One region of the Micromonospora luteifusca genome, then DNA from elsewhere that is predicted to be linked to it. Evidence: predicted binding sites of a transcription regulator. Region 1 holds the regulator's gene; each other region holds the start of a gene.
What was found. The regulator HrcA, encoded in region 1, represses chaperone genes, less so after heat shock. The targets are predictions, from matches to a motif close to GGTTNGCACNCTCNNNNNGAGNGTGCNAACC.
Positions count from the first base shown of each region.

Region 2: a site for HrcA is predicted at 1,599-1,629, ahead of groL (chaperonin GroEL). Genes of this name have one in related genera too.
Region 3: a site for HrcA is predicted at 4,323-4,353, ahead of groES (co-chaperone GroES). Genes of this name have one in related genera too.

Region 1 is NZ_JAFBBP010000001.1:1,765,786-1,773,547, reverse strand. Features, by position in the region: gene JOD64_RS07585 (phytanoyl-CoA dioxygenase family protein) at 1-1, opposite strand, end outside; gene JOD64_RS07580 (hypothetical protein) at 223-1,083, opposite strand; gene JOD64_RS07575 (SDR family NAD(P)-dependent oxidoreductase) at 1,482-2,246, shown strand; gene JOD64_RS07570 (enoyl-CoA hydratase-related protein) at 2,323-3,132, opposite strand; gene hemW (radical SAM family heme chaperone HemW) at 3,152-4,375, shown strand; gene JOD64_RS07560 (DUF4870 domain-containing protein) at 4,445-5,089, opposite strand; gene hrcA (heat-inducible transcriptional repressor HrcA) at 5,315-6,337, shown strand; gene dnaJ (molecular chaperone DnaJ) at 6,408-7,556, shown strand; gene JOD64_RS07545 (16S rRNA (uracil(1498)-N(3))-methyltransferase) at 7,558-7,762, shown strand, end outside.
Region 2 is NZ_JAFBBP010000001.1:2,711,119-2,718,880, reverse strand. Features, by position in the region: gene JOD64_RS12095 (cold-shock protein) at 60-263, shown strand; gene JOD64_RS12090 (hypothetical protein) at 811-1,551, shown strand; gene groL (chaperonin GroEL) at 1,824-3,446, shown strand; gene JOD64_RS12080 (hypothetical protein) at 3,503-3,751, opposite strand; gene JOD64_RS12075 (GNAT family N-acetyltransferase) at 3,838-4,773, opposite strand; gene JOD64_RS12070 (S8 family serine peptidase) at 4,825-7,365, opposite strand; gene JOD64_RS12065 (glycerol-3-phosphate dehydrogenase/oxidase) at 7,445-7,762, shown strand, end outside.
Region 3 is NZ_JAFBBP010000001.1:2,353,231-2,360,992, forward strand. Features, by position in the region: gene JOD64_RS10250 (low temperature requirement protein A) at 1-306, opposite strand, end outside; gene JOD64_RS10255 (molybdopterin-dependent oxidoreductase) at 364-2,037, opposite strand; gene groL (chaperonin GroEL) at 2,164-3,804, opposite strand; gene groES (co-chaperone GroES) at 3,875-4,183, opposite strand; gene JOD64_RS10270 (THUMP-like domain-containing protein) at 4,449-5,645, shown strand; gene JOD64_RS10275 (sugar ABC transporter substrate-binding protein) at 5,897-6,991, shown strand; gene JOD64_RS10280 (ATP-binding cassette domain-containing protein) at 7,105-7,762, shown strand, end outside.

The DNA of each region.
Region 1 (7,762 bases):
CCGCGTCGTACCCCTCCCCATGAGGTGAAACCATTTCTGGCACAGGCCGCCGATCGTAACGCGATGGCCAGGACATCGGGGAGTCGTGTCGCGCGAGTATGCCGCCAGTGGGACCCCGCGCAGCGGAAGGACTGCGCAGCGTGAGAATTCCGTGATCAGTTGAGGGGATCCGACAATTTTGTCCGATTGTGCGGTGACTGCCGGTTAAGAGATCCGGACCCGTCAGCCCTCGTTGAACACCTCGGCCACCACCTGGCCGGCAGGGTTCTGCTGGCCGGTCACCCGACCCCAGGTGCCGTCGCGGGCGGTCCATTCCAGGTCGCCGAAGCGGACGCGCTTCACCCCGTGGTCCTGGGCGTGCGAAACCAGCCAGTGCGCGTACCGCCAGCCGTCACGCTGGTCGCCCGGAGTCACCGCCAGCCCGGTCGGGTCGGTCGGGTCGAGGCCCTTCAACCCCCAGTCCAGCACCAGGTTGCGGGTCAGCTGCGCGGCCGCCGCCGCGCCGTGCATCACCGGGGTACGCCCTACCGTGCAGGCGACCGCGCCGGTGGCGTCACCCATCAGTGCCCTGCTGAGCACCTCGGAGTCGTCGGCCCATTTCTGGTAGGCCTCCGGGAAGGCCGATCGCTGCACCCGCTGGGCGGCGTCGGTGACGCGCATCTTCTCCCAGCCGCGCACCTTCTTCAGCGCGGCGTAGAACCGGTTGGCCGCGTAGCGCGGGTCGCGGATCTGCGCCGGGGTGCCCCAGCCCTGGCTGGGTCGCTGCTGGAACAGGCCGACCGAGTCACGGTCGCCGTCGGCGAGGTTGCGCAGCCCGGACTCCTGGTACGCGGTGGCCAGCGCGACGACCACGGCCCGCTCGGGCATGCCGCGCTTCGCGCCGATCGCCGCGATGGTCGCCGCGTTCGCCATCTGGTCGGCATCCAGTGCGACCCGGCCGTCAGCCTGCACGGTGCACTTTCGTGCCAGCACCGGCAGTTGAAGGCGGTCTCCGACCTGCCGTACGACGAGCCAGATCGCGATCACGGCGACGAGGATGAGCACCACTCCACCCGCCACGGCTGCCCGAGTTCGCACCCACACCCCCAGATCGACAAGTCTGCCAAGCGTACGTCCCCGCCGCCCCGTTCGGGTCGTCCGAGCGGTTCGGGGTCGGCTCGGCAGCTCCGCCCGGTTCGGGGTCGGCTCCGCCGACGCGTTCCGATCGAGGCATTCCCGCTTCAGGCGTGGTCTCACCTCCCCGTATGCCCTCTCCGACGCCACGGCCCGGCGACAATCGAGGCATCTGGTGCCAGGTCCGGCTGGTCGGGTGGCAAGCACCCTGCGTTCCGGCGGCCTGAACTGTTGTGCGCGTCACCGCCTCGACCCTGTGGGGAAGCGATTGACCGGTCAAGGACTTATCCCGGTTGACATGTCAATCGTTGGGCCTGCCGATCGGACACACGGGCGGCCGGACCGGCCACGGAGCAAGGAGGAATTCCATGGGAACGCTCGACGGCAAGGTTGTACTCGTCACCGGTACCGGCGGCGGTCTGGGACGCGTCGCGGCGCTGACGTTCGCGCGAGAGGGCGCGAAGGTCGTCGGAGCCGACATCCAGGTGGCCGGCAACGAAGAGACTGTCGAACTCGTCCGGATCGCCGGCGGTGAGATGACCGGCATCGCGCCGGTCGACCTCACCGACGCCGAGCAGGTGCGGAAGCTCGTCGAGGACGCCGCCGCGGCCTATGGCGGGCTCGACGTGGTCTACAACAATGCAGCCGCGCTCCGCTTCGGCCCGATGCCGGACTTCTCCGTCGAGGACTGGAGGTACACCATCACCGGCGAGCTCGACATTCCCTACTTCGTGTCGAAGTTCGCCTGGCCGCACCTGGTCCAGCGGGGCGGGGGCGTCATCATCAACGCCGCCTCCATGGCCGGCATGATCGCCGGTCAGGTCCCCCCGATGGTCGGCCACACCGCGGCGAACGCCGGCGTCATCGGTTTGACGCGACAGTTGGCGCTCGAAGGCGCCCCGCACGGGATCCGGGCGGTCGCCGTCAGCCCCGGGCCGATCCTCACCCCGGCCAGTGAGCGCGACCTGGGCGACAACCAGGAAGCCCGGGACGCGATCACCAGCAAGACCCTCCTCAAGCGGTTTGCCCGCCCCGAGGAGGTCGCCGAGTTGGTGGTGTTCCTCGCATCGGACCGGGCGTCGTACATCACCGGGGCGAACTACCCGGTCGACGGCGGCGCGACCGCCTGGTGACCCGACCCGGACGGCCGGGGGCACCACCCCTCGCAGGTGGCGTCCCCGCCGGCCCCGGCCCTACCCGTCCCCGGCCTTACTCGGCCTGATCGCCGGAACCACCGTCCAGAGCGGCCACCCATCGAGTCAATCTCTTCTCCCGGAAGGCGGTGACCCCCTCGCGCCCCTCGTCGGAGAGGAAATAGCCGGTCGAGAGAGCAGCCAGCCGGGCCAGGTCGCCACGCAGCTCGGCGTTGCCCGGCCGGCGCAGCAGCTCCTTCGCGCCGGCCAACGCGCCGGGCGCGCCGCGTACCAGCGAGTCGCAGAAACGCCGCACCGCCGCGTCCAGGTCGTCCGCCGGCACGGAGGCCGTGACCAGGCCGATCTCGGCGGCCCGTCGCCCGTCGAAGGTGTCCCCGGTCAGGTACAGCTCGGCGGCGGCGCGCGGGTGCAGCCGAGGCAGCACGGTCGCCGAGATCACCGCCGGGATCACCCCGATCCGCACCTCGGTGAACGCGAACGTCGCCTGATCGGCGCAGACCGCCAGATCGGCGGCGGCGATCAGGCCCAGCCCACCGGCTCGCGCCGGCCCGGCGACCCGGGCCAGCACCGGCTTCGGGCACTCCCAGAGCGCGGCGAGCACGTCGCCCAGCATCCCGGCGGGCACCGTCCCACTGGCGTACGCCGCGGCGGTCTCCTTCAGGTCAGCTCCCGAGCAGAAGACCGGGCCGGTGTGGTCGAGCACGATCACTCGGACCGCGTCGTCGGCGACCGCGTCCGCCAGCCCGGCCAGCAGTTGGGTCATCAGCCCGGTGGAGAGCGCGTTGCGGTTGTGCGGGCTGTCCAGGGTGAGGGTGGTCACCCCACGGGCCGTGGCGACCCGCACGAGGACGTCGGGAGAGGTCATGCCGGGCACACTAGTGGCCATGCCCGGCGTCCTTCCAGATGGTGAGACCGTCCCCGTAGACGGATCGCTGCCCGCCACCGCCACCACGGCGGTCGGCGCGCGCGGCTTCGGCGTGTACGTGCACGTCCCGTTCTGCGCCAGTCGCTGCGGCTACTGCGACTTCAACACCTACACGGCGGCCGAGCTGGGTGGTGGGGCCAGCCGCGAGGGGTACGCCGACACCGTCCTGGCCGAGCTGGCACTGGCGGCCCGGGTGCTCGGCGACAGCCCGCCGCCCCGGGTCGACACCGTCTTCGTCGGCGGCGGCACGCCCACCCTGCTCCCCGCCGACGACCTGGCCCGCATCCTCGACGGCATCGACCGCACCTGGGGGCTGGCCGCCGACGCCGAGGTCACCACCGAGGCGAACCCGGAATCGGTCACCCCGGAATCGTTGAAGCTGCTGCGGGCCGCCGGCTACACCCGGATCTCGCTGGGCATGCAGTCCGCCGCACCGGGAGTGCTGGCGATCCTGGACCGCAAACACAGCGCAGGCCGGGCCACCGCCGCCGCCCTGGAGGCGCGGGACGCCGGGTTCGAGCACGTCAACCTGGATCTGATCTACGGGACACCGGGGGAGCGGGCCGAGGACTTCGCCGCCTCACTGGACCAGGTCGTGGCGGCCGGGGTGGACCACGTCAGCGCGTACGCCCTGATCGTCGAGGACGGCACCCGGCTCGCCGCCCGGATGAAACGCGGCGAGCTGGCGTACCCCAGTGACGACGTGGCCGCGGACCGTTACCTCGCCGCGGAGGCCGCGCTCGACGCGGCCGGGCTCTCCTGGTACGAGGTCTCCAACTGGGCCCGCACCGACGAGGCGCGTTGCAGGCACAACCTGCTCTACTGGACCGGCGCGGACTGGTGGGGGCTGGGGCCGGGGGCGCACAGCCACGTCGGCGGGGTGCGCTGGTGGAACGTCAAACACCCCTCGGCGTACGCCCAGCGGTTGGCCGCGGGTGCGTCTCCCGGCCTGGCCCGGGAGGTGCTCACGGTCGACGAGGCGCACATGGAGGACGTGATGCTCCGGCTGCGACTCGCCAGTGGCCTGCCGCTGGCGGTGCTCGACGGCACCGGCCGGGCCGGTGCGGAGCGGGCGCTGGCCGACGGCCTGCTGGACGCCGATGAGTACGGGGCCGGTCGGGCGGTGCTCACCCTGCGCGGGCGGTTGCTCGCCGACGCGGTCGTGCGCGACCTGCTGCCCTGAGTGGGCTCCCGCTGCCCCGGAGCGGGGCAGCGGGTGCTGCGGGCCGGCCGGGGGAGCGGCCGGACCGGTTCACTTGATGAAGCTCGCAGAGAGCGGGTAGCGGTAGAGCTGGCCCTCGTTGGCTTTGATGCCAGCGATGATGCCGAACACGGCACCGAGGATGATGGCCGCCCCGACCCCGATGAAGCCGATCAGGATGCAGGACAGCACCCAGCCGACCAGACCGACGATCGACCAGATGAGCTGGAAGTTGAGCGCTGCCACAGCGTGCGCCCGCACCGTCGGGGACTGGTTGCCGCGTGCCAGCATCGCCACCAGCGGGGCGATCCAGCCGAGCACGCCGCCGCTGATGATCATGCCGGCGGCGCCGCCGAAGTGCGCGACCAACGCCCAGGTCTTGTCCTCGTTGTTGGCATAGCCGCCGCCGGGGCCGCCGTAGGCGCCACCGGTCGGGTAGCCGCCAGCGGGGTAACCGCCGGGCGGGGGGTAACCGCCGGGCGGCGGATAGCCACCCGCCGGAGGGTAGCCACCTGACGGCGGTTGGTCACCGGTGGGCGGCGGATAGCCACCGGCCGGGGGATAGCCGCCCGGGCCGGGTGCCCCGGACAGTGGTGCGGTGGGCGGCTCGGCCGACGGGAAAGAACTCGGGGAGGTCGGCTCCGGCGGGTAGTCGCCGGGCTCACCCGCTCCGGGAGGGCGAGGAGGTTCAGTCATGGATGTCACGGTAGAGGCCCGTGGCAACGCCGCACCAGAGCGACTCCGCCCGGCAGTCTGGGCCGATCGGCCCAGCGGGGTGGCGCGGGCCGCAGCGATGAGCCGCCGTTGATCATCGCGCCGGCGGGTACGCCGACGTAGACTGGCACTCGTTACAGTCGAGTGCCAGGACGGCTCGGCCGGCCCATGGCGCCGGCGGCCGACGTGCGACAGGAGGTGCGGAGAATGGGTCTCGACGACCGGAAGCTCGCCGTGCTCCGCGCGATCGTCGAGGACTACGTCTCCACCCAGGAGCCGGTCGGCAGCAAGGCGCTGGTCGAGCGGCACCAGCTCGGCGTCTCCCCGGCCACGGTCCGCAACGACATGGCCGTGCTGGAGGAAGAGGGCTACATCCGGCAGCCGCACACCAGCGCCGGCCGGGTGCCCACCGATCGCGGCTACCGCCTCTTCGTCGACCGGTTGTCCCGGGTCAAGCCGCTCACCCCGGCCGAGCGCCGGGCCATCGAGCGCTTCCTGGTCGGCGCGGTCGACCTCGACGACGTGGTGCACCGCACGGTGCGGCTGCTCGCTCAGCTGACCCGGCAGGTGGCCGTCGTGCAGTACCCGAGCCTGGCTCGTTCCTCGGTTCGTCACCTGGAGCTGGTGCCGATCTCCACCACCCGGCTGATGCTCGTCATGATCGCCGACACCGGGCGCGTGGAGCAGCGGCTGGTGGAGCTGCCCGGGCCGGTGCCCGCCGACAACGTCACCGACCTGCGTCGGTTGGTCAACGAAAAGCTCGCCGGTGCCCGGCTGTCCGACACCCCGCCGTTGGTGCAGGCGCTTGTCGAAGAGGCGCCGGCCGAGCTGCGTCCGACGATGACCACCCTCGCCACGGTGCTCCTGGAGACGCTGGTCGAGCGCCACGAGGAACGCATCGCCCTGGCCGGCACCGCCAACCTCACCCGGGGCGGCCTGCTCGACTTCCAGGGTTCGCTGCGGCCGATCCTCGAGGCGCTGGAGGAGGAGGTCGTGCTCCTCAAGCTCATCGGCGAGACCGAGCCGAGCACGACCCGGGTGCTGATCGGCGACGAGAACGAGTTCGACAACCTGCGCGCCGCCTCCGTGGTCAGCACCGGGTACGGCCCCGGCGCCACGATCGTCGGCGGCCTGGGGGTGCTGGGGCCCACCCGGATGGACTACCCCGGCAATATCGCCACGGTGCGCGCCGTGGCACGCTACGTGGGCGAGTTGCTGGCCCAGAACTGACAGTCAGGGCCGACGGCCGGCTGCCGCCGGATCGGCGCAACGCGAGACGAACATGAGGACACGGAACGCAGTGGCCAGGGACTACTACGGCATTCTCGGTGTGAGCCGGGAAGCCTCCGATGACGAGATCAAGCGCGCCTACCGCAAGTTGGCGCGCCAGTTCCACCCGGACGTCAATCCGGACCCGGAGGCTCAGGAGAAGTTCAAGGACATCAACGCCGCGTACGAGGTCCTCTCGGACGACCGGAAGCGGCAGATCGTCGACCTGGGTGGCGACCCGCTCGCCCCGGGTGGCGGGGGCGGCGCTGGCGGCCCGGGTGGTCCGGGTGGTGCCGGCCCGTTCGTCGGTTTCCAGGACATCATGGACGCGTTCTTCGGTGGCGCGGCCGGTGGCGCCCGTGGCCCGCGTCCGCGTACCCGCCCGGGTGCCGACGCGATCCTGCGACTCGAGTTGGACCTGCACGAGACGGCGTTCGGCGTCGAGGCGCCGATCACCGTCGACACCGCCGTGCTCTGCACCACCTGCTCCGGAGCGGGCACGGCCGCCGGCACCCACCTGGCGACCTGCGAGGCGTGCGCCGGGCGGGGTGAGGTGCAGTCGGTGCAGCGCACCTTCCTCGGCCAGGTGGTTTCCGCCCGGCCGTGCACCGTGTGCCAGGGCTACGGCACCACCATCCCGCACCCCTGCCCCACCTGCGCCGGCGACGGACGGGTGCGCACCCGCCGCTCGCTGACCGTCAAGATCCCGGCCGGCGTCGAGGACGGCATGCGGATCCGGCTGGCCCAGCAGGGCGAGGTGGGCCCGGGTGGCGGCACGGCCGGTGACCTCTACGTGGAGATCCACGAGCGGCCGCACGACGTGTACTCCCGCAAGGGCGACGACCTGCACTGCCGCGTCACCGTGCCGATGACCGCGGCGGCGCTCGGCACCCGCCTGACCATCAAGACCCTGGACAGCGAGGAGACGGTCGACGTCAAGGCCGGCACCCAGCCGGCCAGCACGCTGCGGCTGCGCGCCCGGGGTGTGCCACACCTGCGCGGCACCGGCCGCGGCGACCTCTACGTGCACCTGGACGTCCGGACGCCGACAAAGCTCGACCCGGACCAGGAGAAGATGCTGCGCGACTTCGCCAAGACCCGCGGTGAGGAGGTCGCCGAGTTGTCCAAGCAGGGCGGCTTCTTCTCCCGGATGCGCGACGCGTTCAACGGGCACGCCTGAGGTGTCCGCGCCGCTGTTCCTGGTCGAGGCGCTGCCCACCGGCGACGCATTCACCCTGGACGGCCCGGAGGGGCACCACGCCGCGACCGTGCAGCGGCTGCGCGTCGGCGAGGAGTTGCTGCTCGCCGACGGTCGGGGCGGCACGGCCACCGCGGTGGTCACCGCGGTCGGCCGGGGCAGCCTGGAGGTCACCATCACCTCGCGGG
Region 2 (7,762 bases), 950 kb from region 1:
CGCCCGGCCGCGCCGTGCGCCGGGTCAGGCAACGCTGCGCAGAGTGAGGGAAGTGCACCGTGGCACAGGGCACCGTGAAATGGTTCAACGCCGAAAAGGGCTACGGCTTCATCGCCGTCGACGGCGGTCAGGACGTGTTCGTTCACTTCTCCGCAATCGAGATGGACGGCTACAAGGCGCTGGATGACGGTCAGCGGGTGGAGTTCGAGATCGCCCAGGGGCAGAAGGGCCCGCAGGCCGAGCACGTACGCGTCATCGCCTGAGCTTCCTCCCCGATCGGCCCCCACGTCGGGGCTGCGGCACGGGCGCGCAGCCGGGAAGATCGTGAACCGTTCCAGCCAATGCTGAGGAGCGTTCATGACCGACGAGTCACCCCCGCCCACCCCACCCTCCGGGCCGGGTGAGCCGGGCCCGTCCGAGCCGGGTCCGTCCGAGCCGGGTCCGTCCGAGCCGACCCCGCCCCACGGCGGTTTCAACGCGACGCCGGGCACGGCGTCTGGCTGGGATCCCGCGCGGGGTGCGGCCGGTCCGCCCCCGCAGGGCTGGGCTTACCCGCCACCCGGGGGCTACCCGCCCGGGGTGGGCGCTTACGGCGGACAGCCCGGGTGGGGTCCCTCTGGCGGGCAGCCCGGGGCGGGTCCCTATGGCGGGCAGCCGTGGTATCCGGGGTCGGCAGTCGGCTGGTACCCGCCGGGTTACGGGTTCGACCCGAACGACCCGCTGGTCACTCCCCCCGGTGCCGGTCTTGCCGGATGGTTCAACCGGTGTTGGGCAGCGTTGCGCCGGGGTTGGCGGCAGTTGGTGCCCATCATGCTGCTCACCCAGGTGTTGCCGGCGGCGGTGCTTTCGGTGATCTCCCTCGGTCTGGACCCGACGGCGAAGTGGGCCGCCCAGGCCGAGGCGGATCCGACCGCCGTGCTGCCGGACAATTTCGCCGCCGAGTTGGTGAGCCTCATCGTCGTGCTGGTCGGCGGCAGTTTGTTGATCGGGTTGCTGCAGGCCGCCGGGTGGGCCGCCGGCAGTTGGGTGATCACCCAGCAGGCGGCCGGTCGGCCGGGCAGCCTCGAGTCGGCGCTGCGCTATGGCCTCCGTCGGGCGCTCGGGCTGTGGGGCTGGACCCTGTTGGTCAGCGTGATCGTCGGCGTCGGCCTCTGTTTCTGCGTGCTGCCCGGCATCTACCTGGCGTTCGCGCTGAGCATGGCCGGCCCGGTCTACCTCTTCGAACGCCGCGACCCGATCGGCCGATCGTTCGGGATGTTCCACGCCCGGCTCGGCCTGGTGCTCGGTCGGGTGGCCCTGGTGGCCCTGGCGGTGATCGTCGGCAGCCTGATCCCGGGGGCGCTGGAGGGGGCGGGCACCTCCGCGTTCGGTACGGATCCCTTCGCGTCGCCGGGTGCCGCGACCGGGGCGGTGGCGGTGATCGGGGTCACTGCGGTGCTGGCGCTGCCGGCCCACCTCGCCCAGTTGATCGGTCTGCTGGTGACGTACGCCGAGCAGCGGGCCCATGAGGCGCCGGTGAACACTGCCGGACTGGCCGCGGAACTCGGCTGAGCGGCCCCATCGTGCTTGCACTCGGCAGGGGAGAGTGCTAAACAAGTCATTGGCACTCGCATACCGTGAGTGCCAATGGTCGGGACGGTGGGGCCAGGTTGCACCGGCGTGGAGACGCCGGGGCGGCACATGGCCGGTCGTCGCGGGCTATCCGGCCCGGCCGAAGGACGTCGTCGTCGCCAGGTGGCGACGTCCCAAGGTGCGTACACCAGGCGGCCCATTCGAGGCACACATCTCGGGTGGCCCGTGAGTGTCCAGGAGGACAACGCCGTATGGCCAAGATGATCGCGTTCGACGAAGAGGCGCGCCGCGGCCTCGAGCGGGGCATGAACCAGCTCGCCGACGCCGTAAAGGTGACCCTCGGCCCCAAGGGCCGCAACGTCGTGCTCGAGAAGAAGTGGGGTGCCCCCACCATCACCAACGATGGTGTGAGCATCGCCAAGGAGATCGAGCTCGAGGACCCGTACGAGAAGATCGGCGCTGAGCTGGTCAAGGAGGTCGCCAAGAAGACCGACGACGTTGCCGGTGACGGCACGACGACGGCGACCGTCCTGGCCCAGGCCCTGGTTCGCGAGGGCCTGCGCAACGTGGCCGCTGGCGCCAACCCGATGGCCCTGAAGCGGGGCATCGAGGCTGCGGTCGCGAGCGTCTCGGAGGAGCTGTCCAAGCTCGCCAAGGACGTCGAGACCAAGGAGCAGATCGCCTCCACCGCCTCCATCTCCGCTGGCGACAGCACCGTCGGCGAGATCATCGCCGAGGCGATGGACAAGGTCGGCAAGGAAGGCGTCATCACCGTCGAGGAGAGCAACACCTTCGGGCTGGAGCTGGAGCTCACCGAGGGTATGCGCTTCGACAAGGGCTACATCTCGGCCTACTTCATGACCGACCCGGAGCGTATGGAGGCCGTCTTCGACGACCCGTACATCCTGATCGCCAACAGCAAGATCTCGTCGGTGAAGGACCTGCTCCCGATCCTGGAGAAGGTCATGCAGTCGGGCAAGCCGCTGCTGATCATCGCCGAGGACCTGGAGGGCGAGGCCCTGGCCACCCTGGTGGTCAACAAGGTCCGTGGCACCTTCAAGTCGGTCGCCGTCAAGGCGCCGGGCTTCGGTGACCGCCGCAAGGCCATGCTGACCGACATCGCCATCCTCGCCGGTGGCCAGGTCATCAGCGAGGAGGTCGGCCTCAAGCTCGACGCCGCCAGCCTCGACATGCTGGGCCGCGCCCGCAAGGTCGTGGTGACCAAGGACGAGACCACCATCGTCGACGGTGCCGGTGACGCCGAGCAGATCCAGGGTCGGGTCAACCAGATCCGGGCCGAGATCGACAAGAGCGACTCCGACTACGACCGCGAGAAGCTGCAGGAGCGGCTGGCCAAGCTGGCCGGCGGCGTTGCGGTCATCAAGGTCGGCGCGGCCACCGAGGTCGAGCTCAAGGAGCGCAAGCACCGCATCGAGGACGCCGTTCGCAACGCGAAGGCTGCCGTCGAGGAGGGCATCGTCCCGGGTGGTGGCGTCGCGCTGGTTCAGGCCGGCAAGACCGCCTTCGACAAGCTCGACCTGGTCGGCGACGAGGCGACCGGTGCGAACATCGTCAAGGTCGCGCTGGACGCCCCGCTGCGGCAGATCGCCGTCAACGCCGGCCTCGAGGGTGGCGTCGTGGTGGAGAAGGTCCGTAACCTCGAAGCGGGTCACGGCCTCAACGCCGCCAACGGCGAGTACGTGGACCTGCTGGCCGCGGGCATCATCGACCCGGCCAAGGTGACGCGCTCGGCGCTGCAGAACGCCGCTTCCATCGCGGCGCTCTTCCTCACCACCGAAGCCGTCGTCGCGGACAAGCCGGAGAAGAACCCGGCTGCCCCGGCTGGCCCGGGTGGCGGGGACATGGACTTCTGAGTCCAGTTCCGACACAGAACGGGGCGGGCCGCTGACGCGGTCCGCCCCGTTCGTCGTCAGGTCGGTAGTGGGCGCTGGTTGCGCTGTTTGTGCGCCCGGTCGTACGGCGGAAGCAGCTGGATCGGCGCGTCCACCATCTCCTGCGGCTCCTCGACCACCGACGGTGAGTCGTCGGTGGTCATCTCGGCCAGTTGCTCGGCGTCGCCGTAGTCGAGCCGGTCGAACGGCAGTTGGCCGGGGAGCTCGCCGACCGGTTTCCAGGTGATCGGCGGGCCGTCCTCGGTCTTGTCGTCATCCGTGGTCATGGCTGCCTCCTCTACCAAAACGGTAGGGGGCGTCGATGGCCGGTGCGGGCGAATGGCGCTATCTGGACCAGCGTCCCGTTCGCCCCTTATCGCGCTCCGACCGCTCTCCGGTACAGGAAGAAGACCCGCTCGATCCGGGCGCCCGCGCTGCCGGAATAGAACGGCACCGGCCCCGCCCAGCCGATCTGTGCCCGGTCCAGGCCCGTTGCCTGCTGGTCCCGTAGGCAGCGGCGCAGCAGCACGCCACCGATGCCCGACCCCTCGGCGGCCGGCGCGGTGCCCATCGGCCCGAACCAGCTCGGCCGGGACGACCCGTACGCGGCGAAGCCGAGCACCTCGCCGTCCCGTTCCGCCAGGTGGCAGCCGGCGCCGTCCCGACCCACCGACCCGGCCAGCTCGCCGTCCCACGCGCCACCGAAGGTGGACCTGGCGAACGCGGCCAGCGCCTGCAGGTCAGCCGGCTCCGCCCGGCGTACGGTGACGCCCTGATCGGCCAGCCGCCGCTCGGCCGCCTCGGTGGAGCGCAGTGCCGGCGACCCGTCGTACGACAGGTCGGCGGTCATGTTCCAGGCGGTCCGGTCCTGCTGGTAACCCAACGCGAGGGCGGCGCAGACCGCCGGCGTGTAGCGGACGTCGATGCCCGGCCACGCGTAGTACGGCGGGTTTCCGGCCAGCAGCACCTCGGTCACCGCGCGTTCGGCGAGCACACGCTCGGCCCGGCGGAGCAGCGCCCGGCCGACGCCCCGGCGGCGATGCTCGGGGAGGACCGCGACCAGGTCCACGTGCCCGATGCCCGGCTCGGTCGACGACACCGAGCAGAGCAGCACCCCGACCAGATCCTCGCCCCGGTATGCGCCCAGCCCGACCACCGGTCGGTCGGCGGCGGCCCGGGGCCAGAGCACGTCCACGATGGGGGCCGCCTCGGCGGCGTCCTCGGGAAGGTCGAGGGCCTGCGCACAGAGCCGGACCACGGTGGGAGCCAGGTCGGGGGTCAGTTCGGTGACGATGATCTCGGCGTCCATGGTCGCCGACCCTAGGTCACCGGGGGCTCGGCCCGCACTCCCGCCCCATCCTCACCGCTGAGCGGCTCGGACGGCGGCGAAGGCGTCGACCTGGCCGGCGCCGGTGACGTTCGAGGGGCCACCGCAGGCGTCGGTCGGGTTGCCGGAGCGGTAGGTCGGCGTCGCCGCGGTGGCGGTGTCCCGCAGGATCTGCCGGGTGCGTTTCACGTCGCCGACCAGCGCCGGGTTCGCCGACCACATCAGCGCGACCACCCCGGCCACCTGCGGGGTCGCCATCGAGGTGCCGTCGAGCGCGGCGTACGTGCCGCCCGGCATCGCGGACACCACACCCACACCCGGCGCCAGTACGTCCGGCTTACCCGTGCCGCCCGGCACCGGCCCCCGCGAGGAGAACTCGGCCACCCGGCGCTGCGCGTCCACCGCGCCCACGGTCAACACGTCCGCGTACGGCGCGGGCGGGTCGTCGATCGACGCGCACCACGGGCCGGTGTTGCCGGCTGCGGCGACCACGAAGATCCCGGCGGCGTCGAGTGCCGCGGTGGCCGGCCGCAGTACGCCCCGGTCGCAGCCCTCGATCGCCGGGCAGCCCCACGAGTTGGTCAGCACCTGCGGGGCGCGCTCCGGTCGGCCGTCGGTGAACGGGTCGCCGCCGGCCGGGAACGGCGCCAACATGAACTGCAGGCAGTCCAGGTAGTGCGCCGGGTTGCCGAGGTTGCGGTCCAGGTTGACGCAGCCCACCCACTGCGCGTCCGGCGCCACCCCGATGCCGTCCCGCCCGACCGCGCTGCCCACCGTGTGGGTGCCGTGCCCGCCCTTGTCGGTCGGGTTCCGGCTGCCGTCCCACGGGTCGTACCAGGAGTCGTCCCCGCCACGGAACCCGGCTCGCAGCGCCGGGTGGGCGCCGTCAACTCCCGAATCCGAGCTGCCGACCACGATGCCCGTGCCGGTCACCCCGAGTTGGGACCACACCCGGTCGGCGCCGATCTGGCGGATGTTCCACTCCGGCCCGCTGGGCGGTGGGGCGGTGCCCCGGGTCTGCCCGGCCGGGGCTGGCAGCGGCCGCAGGCGCTGGCTGACCAGCACCCGGGCCACCTCCGGTCGGCGGGCGAGCCAGGCCCGTATCGCTGGGCCGCCGTCCACCTCGACCGCGTTCACCAGGTAGTACGACACCGGGTCGAGTCGTAGCCGGTTCAGCCCTCGGAGCAGGTCCGTCTGGCTCTGCTCGGCGGTCGTCACCAGCCGGCGGTAGACCTCGGCCGCCCGGGCGTCCCGCCCGGCCCGACCTGGCGCCCCGGCCGGTAGTCCGGTCAGGTCGGCCTGCGCGCGCAGCACCACGAGCAGCCGTTCGCCGTAGAAGCCCGGCTGGCCGGGGCCGAGGTCGACCACACCGAACGCCACCAGCAGCACCACGGCTGCCACCGCGGCGACCCGACGGCTCGGGGTGCCGGCCGTCGGCCGGGCGAGCAGCACCGCGTACCCGATGGCGACCAGGACCGCGACGGCGAGCCCGGCGCCGGCGGCGGTCGCCACCCAGAACGGGACGTCCCGGGTGCCGACCAGCAGCAGGGTGATCTCTTCCGGGTCGGTGAAGGCCAGCGGGCCGAGTACGGCCAGGCCCACGAGCCAGCCGGTCGCCGTGCGGCCGGCGCGTGTGGCGGCGGTCGGGTCGGCGGTGGGACACCAGGTCGCGGCCCACAGCGCGGCCAGCACGAAACCCATCGGCGGCACGGTCAGCAGCGCGGGCAGCTGCGCACCGGACTGACCGGTGCCGGCCGCGAGCAGCAGCAGCGCCACTCCGGCGACCAGACCTCCGACCAGCACCAGCCGGGCCGGCCGGGGCGGCCGTCCGACGGCGAACCCCGACCAGAAGGTGGCATCCAGCAGCGTGGCGGCCAGCACACCGAGCGCGGCGGCCGCGAGTAGCGCGAGCGCCGTCTCCAGGAGCCCGCCGAGCGCGCCCAGCCAGGCCCACGGCAGCAGCAGCGCCACCCCGGCGGCGACCGCGAGCAGGGGCACCGGCCCGAGTCGGCGCAACCCCCGCTGGCGGCCGACCGGCTCCGGGCTTCCGTCAGCCTGCGGCGCGGCGTCGCCGCTCGACGCCGCACTGCCAGGACCCTGCGCGGCCGGCGTCGCACCGACGACCGAGCCGGCCCACCACCGTGCCGACCGGCGTACGGCGAGCGCGGTGAGCGACGCCACGCCGGCCAGCGCGGCCAGGTACGCCTCGTGGTGCACCGGCGGCACGACCCGCAGCAGCGTCAGCACCCCGAGGGCGAGTGCCCCGAGCAGCCAGAGTCGCCCGGTGGCCCGGACCGTGCTCGACCGGGGCAGGACGGCCAGCAGCAGGGCGGGCGTGCCGACCAGCAGGACGGTGGCCAGGCCGAGCACCGGCCAGAGCCAGCCGACCCGGTCCCGTCCGAAGCCCAGCAGCACCTGATCGGTGAGCCAGCCACCGGTCTGGGTGGCCACGGTGACCGCAACCGTCCAGCCGCCGGCAAACACGGCCGCGACCACCGGCCACGGGCTGGCCCGGCCCGGCGGCAGCGGGTGGGGCGGCGTTTGACCAGCGGGTGACGGAGGCCCGACCTGCATGACTCGCACAGTACGGGGCGGGCTGCGAATGTCGACACGCCGGCGCGACGGTTACGGTGGACGGGTGCGTGACCCCAATGTGTCCCGATCCGTCGCCGGTCAGCTCTCGCCGGTCCGCCGCGCCTCCGACCTGCGTCGACTGCGCGCCGAGCGCTTCGACGTGCTGGTCATCGGCGGCGGGGTGACCGGTGCCGGTGCCGCCCTGGACGCGGCGTCCCGAGGCCTGAAGGTGGCCCTGGTCGAGGCGCGCGACCTTGCCGCGGGCACCTCCAGCCGGTCCAGCAAACTCATCCACGGTGGCCTGCGTTACCTGGAGCAGTTGGAGTTCCACCTGGTCCATGAGGCGCTCACCGAGCGCGGTCTGCTGGCCACCCGGCTTGCGCCGCACCTGGTGCGC
Region 3 (7,762 bases), 590 kb from region 1:
GGGGAGGGAAGCCGCCAACGCCAGCACCCCCAGCATCGCGGTCAGCTGCGCCAGGCGGCTCGGTGGGCGGTCATCGTCGAAGAGGTCAGCGAAATAGGAGAAGCTGAACCAGAGCCACCAGATCACGCTGATCAGGCCGGCGAAAACCAGCACTCCGCGGGCCGACGGATCCTCCACCAGCCGCTGACCGAGCCGGAGCACCGCGACCACGAACACCAGGTCGAAGAAGAGCTCCAGCCAGCTGGCCCGGCGCGCCACGCCGTAGCCATGGATCAGGGAGCGCCTGCCGGGACGCCGGGCCTCCACGGGCTGAGGTTAGCGAGGATCGGGCACCGATTGGCCTCGGTTGGCCAGTATCGGGACTCAGCGGACGGTGACGGTGACCGAGTGCCAGCCAGTGGCGCCGTCCGGGACCACGCCCTGCGTACGCTCGGTCTGGGTCTCGCCGGTTGCGTCCGTCGCCCGGACCTGGAGCCGGTGCTCGCCCGGCGTGGCGTCCCAGCGCCAGGACCACTGGACCCAGGTGTCCACCGACACGGTCGGTGCCAGCTCTGCCTGCTGCCACTCTCCGCCGTCGACGCGTACCTCGACTTGGCGGATGCCCCGGTGTTGCGCCCAGGCCACCCCAGCGACGGTCACCGGCCCGGTGGTCAGGCGGTTGCGCCGCCGGGGCGTGTCGATCCGCGACTGAGTCTTGATCGGCCCTTGGGCGGACCAGCCACGCGGCACCCAGTACGCGTCGAAGTCGGCGAACCGGGTCAGCTCCAGCTCGGTCACCCACTTGCAGGCTGACACGTACCCGTAGAGGCCGGGCACCACCATCCGGACCGGGAAGCCGTGCTCGACCGGCAGCGGCTCGCCGTTCATGCCGACCGCCAACAGCGCGTCCCGCCCGTCGCGCAGCGCGGCGGTGGGGGTGCCGCAGGTCCAGCCGTCGACCGACCGGCCGACGACCTGGTCGGCGTCCGCGTCCGGCTCGACTTCGTCCAGCAATTCGCGAAGGGGTACGCCGAGCCAGCGGGCGTTGCCGATCAGGTCCCCGCCCACCTCGTTGGAGACGCAGGCCAGCGTCACGTACCGCTCGACGAGCGGCCGGGCCAGCAGGTCCGCGTAGCTGTAGGTGCGCTCGGTGCCGACCCGTCCGTGGATTCGCAGCCGCCAGGTGTCCGGGTCCACCTGGGGCACCACGAGCGCGGTGTCGATCCGGTAGAACCCGAAGTTCGAACTGACGTAGGGCGCTACCTGTGCCAGCGAGAGGTCCGCGCCGGCCGGCACGGCCGGCGCGGGGGAGGCCGGCGCGGGCAACCGGATCGCGTCCCGGGCGGCGGACACTCCGCGTCGGCCGGCGAGCCAACGTCCACCGAGACCGCCGACCAGGGCCGTGCCGAGCAGCACCCCACTGCCGGTGAGGAACCGTCGCCTCGACTCCGGGTCGACGACCGGCGACAGCGCGCTCGACCCGGCCACCACCGCAGGCTCAGCCGAGGGCTCGGCCGAGGGCCCAGACGGAGGCCCAACCGTGGGCCCACCTGGAGGCCCAGAGGACGGGTCGGCTGGCGACGCCTGTGCGATCGGGGTGGGTGGTGACCAGGGCCAGGGGTCCAGCTCGAACGGGCCTTCGATGAACAGCCAGAGCACCAGGGCGCCCAGGCCGGCACCGACCAGTGACGGCAGGGCGTCGGCGGCATCCGCACCGGGGCGGGTCAGCGCGGCGGCCACACCGATGGCACCGAACGCGCCGATGCCGGCCAGGCCGAGCGCGACCCGGCGGACCGCCAGTACACCGAACAGCGCGGCGAACCCTCCGAGCAACAGGCCCGTGAGGACCAGCAGTGCGATCTTGTCGGCGGTGCCGAAGACGTCGATGGCGAACTGCTTCAGCGACTCGGGGACGGCGTCGACGACCACCCCGCCGACCGCGACCAGGGGCGCCGACCGGGGACCCGTCAACACTGCCACCGGTTCGGCGATCCCGATCGCGACAGCGGCGGCGGTCACTCCGGCCAGCGCGGCGTACCGCCGCGACGTGGTGCTCATCGGCCCAGTGTGCGCGATCATCTCACCCGGTCGCCAACAACGTCAGCGTCCGGTAATGATCCGCGAAGACGAACCGGGGCGCACCGTCGTACGACGGTGCGCCCCGGACGGGTGTCGCTTACCGGGTCAGAAGCCCGGGCCGTGCTGGTGGCCGTGGCCGTGGCCGTGCCCACCGGCGGCGGCCGGCTCGGCCTGCTCCGGCTTCTCCACCACGAGGCTCTCCGTGGTGAGCAGCAGACCGGCGATCGAGGCGGCGTTGGTGACCGCGTTGCGGGTCACCTTCACCGGGTCGATGATGCCGGCCTTGACCAGGTCGACGTACTCGCCCTTGGCAGCGTCGAGGCCGTTGCCCCACTCCAGGTCGGCGACCTTCTGCGTCACGACGTAGCCGTCGTGACCGGCGTTCTGCGCGATCCAGCGCAGCGGCTCGACGAGCGACTTGCGCACGACCGAGACGCCGACCTTCTCGTCACCGGTGAAGCCCAGGTCGTCATCGAGCACCGACAGGATCTGCACCAGCGCGGCGCCGCCACCGGGCACGGTGCCCTCCTCGACCGCAGCCTTGGTCGCCGCGATGGCGTCCTCGATGCGGTGCTTGCGCTCCTTCATCTCGACCTCGGTCGCCGCACCAGCCTTGATGACGGCGATGCCACCGGAGAGCTTTGCCAGCCGCTCGGCCAGCTTCTCCCGGTCCCAGTCGGAGTCGGAGGCCTCGATCTCCTTGCGGATCTGGGACACCCGGTCGGCGACGTCGGCCTTCTGGCCACCGCCGTCGACGATCGTGGTGTTCTCCTTGTCGACCACGACGCGCCGAGCGGTGCCGAGCACCTCGAGGCCGACCTGGTCAAGCTTGTAGCCCAGTTCCGGGGCGACCAGCTCGGCGCCCGTGGAGATCGCGATGTCCTGGAGCATCGCCTTGCGCCGGTCACCGAAGCCGGGGGCCTTGACCGCGCAGACCTTGAGGGTCTTGCGCAGCGAGTTGACCACCAGGGTGGAGAGCGCCTGGCCGTCCACGTCCTCGGCGATGATCAGCAGGGGCTTGCTGTTCTGCAGGACCTTCTCCAGCAGCGGCAGCAGCTCCTCGATCGCCGAGATCTTCTGGGTGGTGACCAGGATGTACGCGTCCTCAAGGACGGACTCCTGACCCTCCAGGTCGGTGACGAAGTTCGGCGAGATGAAACCTTTGTCGAACTGGAGACCCTCGGTCACGTCCAGTTCGGTGGTGAGCATCGAGCCTTCCTCGACGGTGATGACACCGTCGCGGCCGACCCGCTCCATCGCCTCGGCGATCAGATCGCCGATCGTGGCGTCCTGCGCGGAGATCGTCGCCACGTTCGCGATCGACTCCTTGCTGGTGACCTCCGCGGCACGGCCGAGCAGCGCCTCGGAGATCTTGGTGGCCGCCGCGTCGATGCCCCGCTTGAGACCGGCCGGGTTGGTCCCGGCGGTCACGTTGCGCAGGCCCTCACGAACCATCGCCTGGGCCAGCACGGTCGCAGTGGTGGTCCCGTCGCCGGCGACGTCGTTGGTCTTGGTCGCCACCTCCTTGACCAGCTGCGCGCCAAGGTTCTCGTACGGGTTGGTGAGCTCGATCTCCTTGGCGATGGTCACACCATCGTTGGTGATCGTCGGCGCACCGAATTTCTTGTCCAGGACGACGTTGCGCCCGCGCGGGCCGAGGGTGACCTTGACCGCGTCCGCGAGGGCGTTGACACCGTGCTCCAGCAGGTGTCGGGCGTCGTCCGAGAAGCTCAGGATCTTCGCCATGAATGTCCCTTCGAAGCGCCATTGCCCCGGCCCGGCGAGCCGGACCGGGGCAATTGCACTGATCGGTTGCTTACTTCTCGATGACCGCGAGGACGTCGCGGGCGGAGAGCACCAGGTACTCCTCGCCGGCGTACTTGACCTCGGTGCCGCCGTACTTCGAGTAGAGGACGGTGTCGCCGACCTGAACGTCAACCGGAACCCGGTTGCCGTTGTCGTCGACGCGCCCCGGGCCCACAGCGAGGACAGTGCCCTCCTGCGGCTTCTCCTTGGCGGTGTCGGGGATCACGATGCCCGACGCCGTGGTGGTCTCAGCCTCGTTCGCCTGGACCACGATGCGGTCCTCGAGCGGCTTGATCGCAACCTTGGTCGCGGTAGTCACGGGCATACCCTCCTGGGGTACTGGTTTCGTTGCTGGCCGGCGGGGCCGACCAGCGTCAATCTGCCTCATGCCACCGGGCGGGGCCGTCGTCGCGGGTGCCGGTCCGCCTGGCGTGCGCACCCGGGTCGCGAGACCCGGAAGCTGGCACCCTCAGGGTGAGAGTGCTAATCGCAGGTTATTCCGTGGCTAGCACTCCGTCAAGGAGAGTGCCAGCGCGTCGCGCCCCGCCAGCCAGGATTTTCGAGTCGACCAGGACAATGACCGGGTGGATCTCGACCAGCTGGCGGCGCTGCGTACCCCCGAGGGGTCGGCCGCGCTCGCGGCGGCGGCCGGGCTGGCCGGCGGTGATCCGCTGGCCGCGGCGTCGGCGCTGCGCGCTGGCGGGGTGCCGCCGACGCTGGCCGCGGCGGCGCTCACCCAGGCCGAACTCCGCCACCGGGCGGTCGGCAAGTTCGGCCCGGCCGCCGCTGGGATGTTCCTCACCCGCCCTGGCCTGGAGCAGGCCACCCGCCGGGTGGTCGCCGACCGTCGGGCCGCCAGGCTGCACGCGGCCGGCGTCCGCACCCTGGCCGACCTCGGCTGCGGCCTCGGCGCGGACGCGCTGGCCGCCGCCCGCGCCGGCATCCGGGTGTACGGGGTGGAGGCCGACCCGGTGACCGCCGCGATGGCCGCCGCCAACGCCGCAGCGGCCGGACTGGCCGACCTGTTCACGGTCGAGTGCGGCGATGCCACCGCGTTCGACGTCTCCCGCGTCGACGGGGTCTTCTGTGACCCGGCCCGCCGCACCACCGGCACCGGACGGCGGATCTTCGACCCGCGCGCCTACTCGCCACCGTGGGACTTCGTCACCGGGCTGGCCGAGCGGGTGCCGCGCACCGTGGTGAAGGTGGCGCCGGGTCTGGACCACGCGCTCATTCCGGCCGGCGCGGAGGCGGAGTGGGTCGGCGTGGACGGCGACCTGGTCGAGGCCGCGCTCTGGTGCGGCGAACTGGCGGAGGTGCCCCGCCGCGCCACTCTCTACCGCCAGCGGGGTGCCGAGGCCCACCGCCACCAGCTCACCGGCTCGGGTGCCGACGAGGCCGCGGTCGGGCCGCCCCGCCGCTACCTGTACGACCCGGACCCGGCGGTGGTACGCGCACACCTCGTCGCCGAACTGGCCGTCGAACTGGACGCCACCCTCGGCGACCCGAGCATCGCCTACCTCTACGCCGACCGCCCGACCCGCACCCCGTACGCGCGCTGTCTGGAGATCACCGACGTGCTGCCGTTCTCACTGAAGCGTCTGCGGGCGCTGCTGCGGGACCGCCGGGTGGGCCGGGTCGAGATCCTCAAGCGGGGTTCGGCGCTCACTCCGGAACAGCTCCGGCGGGATCTGCGGCTGGCCGGCGATGCGGCGGCGAGTCTGGTGCTCACCCGGGTCGGCGGGGCGCCGACAGTGCTCGTCGGTCGGCCGGTCGACTAGGTCCCCCGGTGTGGCGGGGGCGGATCCGGTGGCGCTGACCAGCGTTCGCACCGGGCCTTCGCAGACCCGCTGAAGACTTTCATGACGATCAACTCCCCCTGGATACCCGGGGAGTAACAGTCGCGTTGCTGAATTGTTATCGCTGCCAACAAACTTGGCACCTGCGCGGTCTTGTGGAGCTGGTGTGACCCGAAATACGTTGCCGGACACAACAAAACAACACCTCCCCCACCTCCGAAAGGACCCTGCACATGCGTAAGGGGATCCTCACCATCGCCGCCGTGGGCCTGCTCGCGACCGGCGGATTGACCGCCTGCAGCGACGACTCCGGCGGCGACAAGGCCGCCTCGGCCAAGACTCCCAAGATCGGCGTGATCCTCCCGGACAGCAAGTCGTCCGTCCGCTGGGAGACCGCGGACCGCCGATTCCTGGAGGAGGCGTTCAAGGCCGCAGGCGTCCAGTACGACATTCAGAACGCGCAGAACGACAAGACCGCCTTCCAGACGATCGCCGACCAGATGATCACCGGCGGCGTGACCGCCCTGATGATCGTCAACCTGGACTCCGGCACCGGCAAGGCCGTGCTCGACAAGGCCAAGTCGCAGGGCGTCGCCACCATCGACTACGACCGGCTCACCCTCGGCGGCTCCGCCCAGTACTACGTCAGCTTCGACAACGAGACCGTCGGCAAGCTTCAGGGCGAGGGTCTGGCGAAGTGCCTGACCGAGAAGGGCGCCAAGAACCCCGTCGTGGCGTACCTCAACGGCTCCCCCACCGACAACAACGCCACCCTGTTCAAGGCCGGCTACGACTCGGTGCTCAAGCCGAAGTTCGACGCCAAGGAATACGTCAAGGGCCCCGAGGACGCGGTGCCGGCGTGGGACAACGCGCAGGCCGCGACGATCTTCGAGCAGCAGCTCACCAAGGCCAACGGCAAGATCGACGGCGTGCTGGCCGCCAACGACGGTCTCGGCAACGCGGCCATCTCGATCCTGAAGAAGAACAAGCTCAACGGCAAGGTGCCGGTGACCGGACAGGACGCCAGCGTCGAGGGCCTGCAGAACATCCTCGTCGGTGACCAGTGCATGACCGTCTACAAGGCAGTCCGGGAAGAGGCCAAGGCCGCCTCCGACCTCGCCATCGCGCTCGCCAAGGGCGAGAAGAAGGACACCGGCCAGACGGTGAAGGACCCGGAGGGTGGCCGTGACGTCCCCTCGGTGCTGCTCACTCCGAAGGCGATCTACAAGGAGACCGTCAAGGACGTCATCGCCGACGGCTACGTGACCAAGGAGCAGGTCTGCTCCGGGACGTACGCCAAGCTCTGCGCCGACGCCGGCATCAGCTGACCGACGCCGCAGTACCCGCCGGGACGACCTCGCCGCCCGGCACGGGAGAACCCCTCCCGTGCCGGGCGGCGCCCGCCGGACGGGCCCCGACCTCCCTTGAGAAGGAGACCCCCGTGTCCGCGACCCCCCTGCTGGAACTCCGCGGGATCGACAAGAGCTTCGGTCCCGTCCAGGTGCTCCGCGACGTCGCCCTGACCGTCCACCCGGGTGAAGTGACCGCACTGGTCGGTGACAACGGCGCCGGCAAGTCGACCCTGGTGAAGTGCATCAGCGGCATCTACCCCACCGACGCCGGCGAGATCCTGTTCAACGGTGAACCGGTGCACGTCGGCAGCCCTCGCGACGCCGCCGCGCTGGGCATCGAGGTCGTCTACCAGGACCTCGCGCTCTGCGACAACCTGGACATCGTGCAGAACATGTTCCTCGGCCGGGAGAAGCGCAGCGGCATCGTCCTGGACGAGCCGACCATGGAACAGCTCGCCGCCGAGACGCTGGCCGGGCTCTCCGTCCGCACCGTCACCTCACTGCGTCAACACGTGTCCAGCCTCTCCGGCGGCCAACGCCAGACCGTGGCCATCGCCAAGGCGGTGCTGTGGAACAGCAAGCTCGTCATCCTGGACGAGCCGACCGCGGCGCTCGGCGTGGCACAGACCGCCCAGGTGCTCGAACTGGTCCGCCGCCTCGCCGACAACGGCCTGGCCGTGGTGCTCATCTCGCACAACATGAACGACGTCTTCGCCGTCTCCGACCGGATCGCCGCGCTGTACCTCG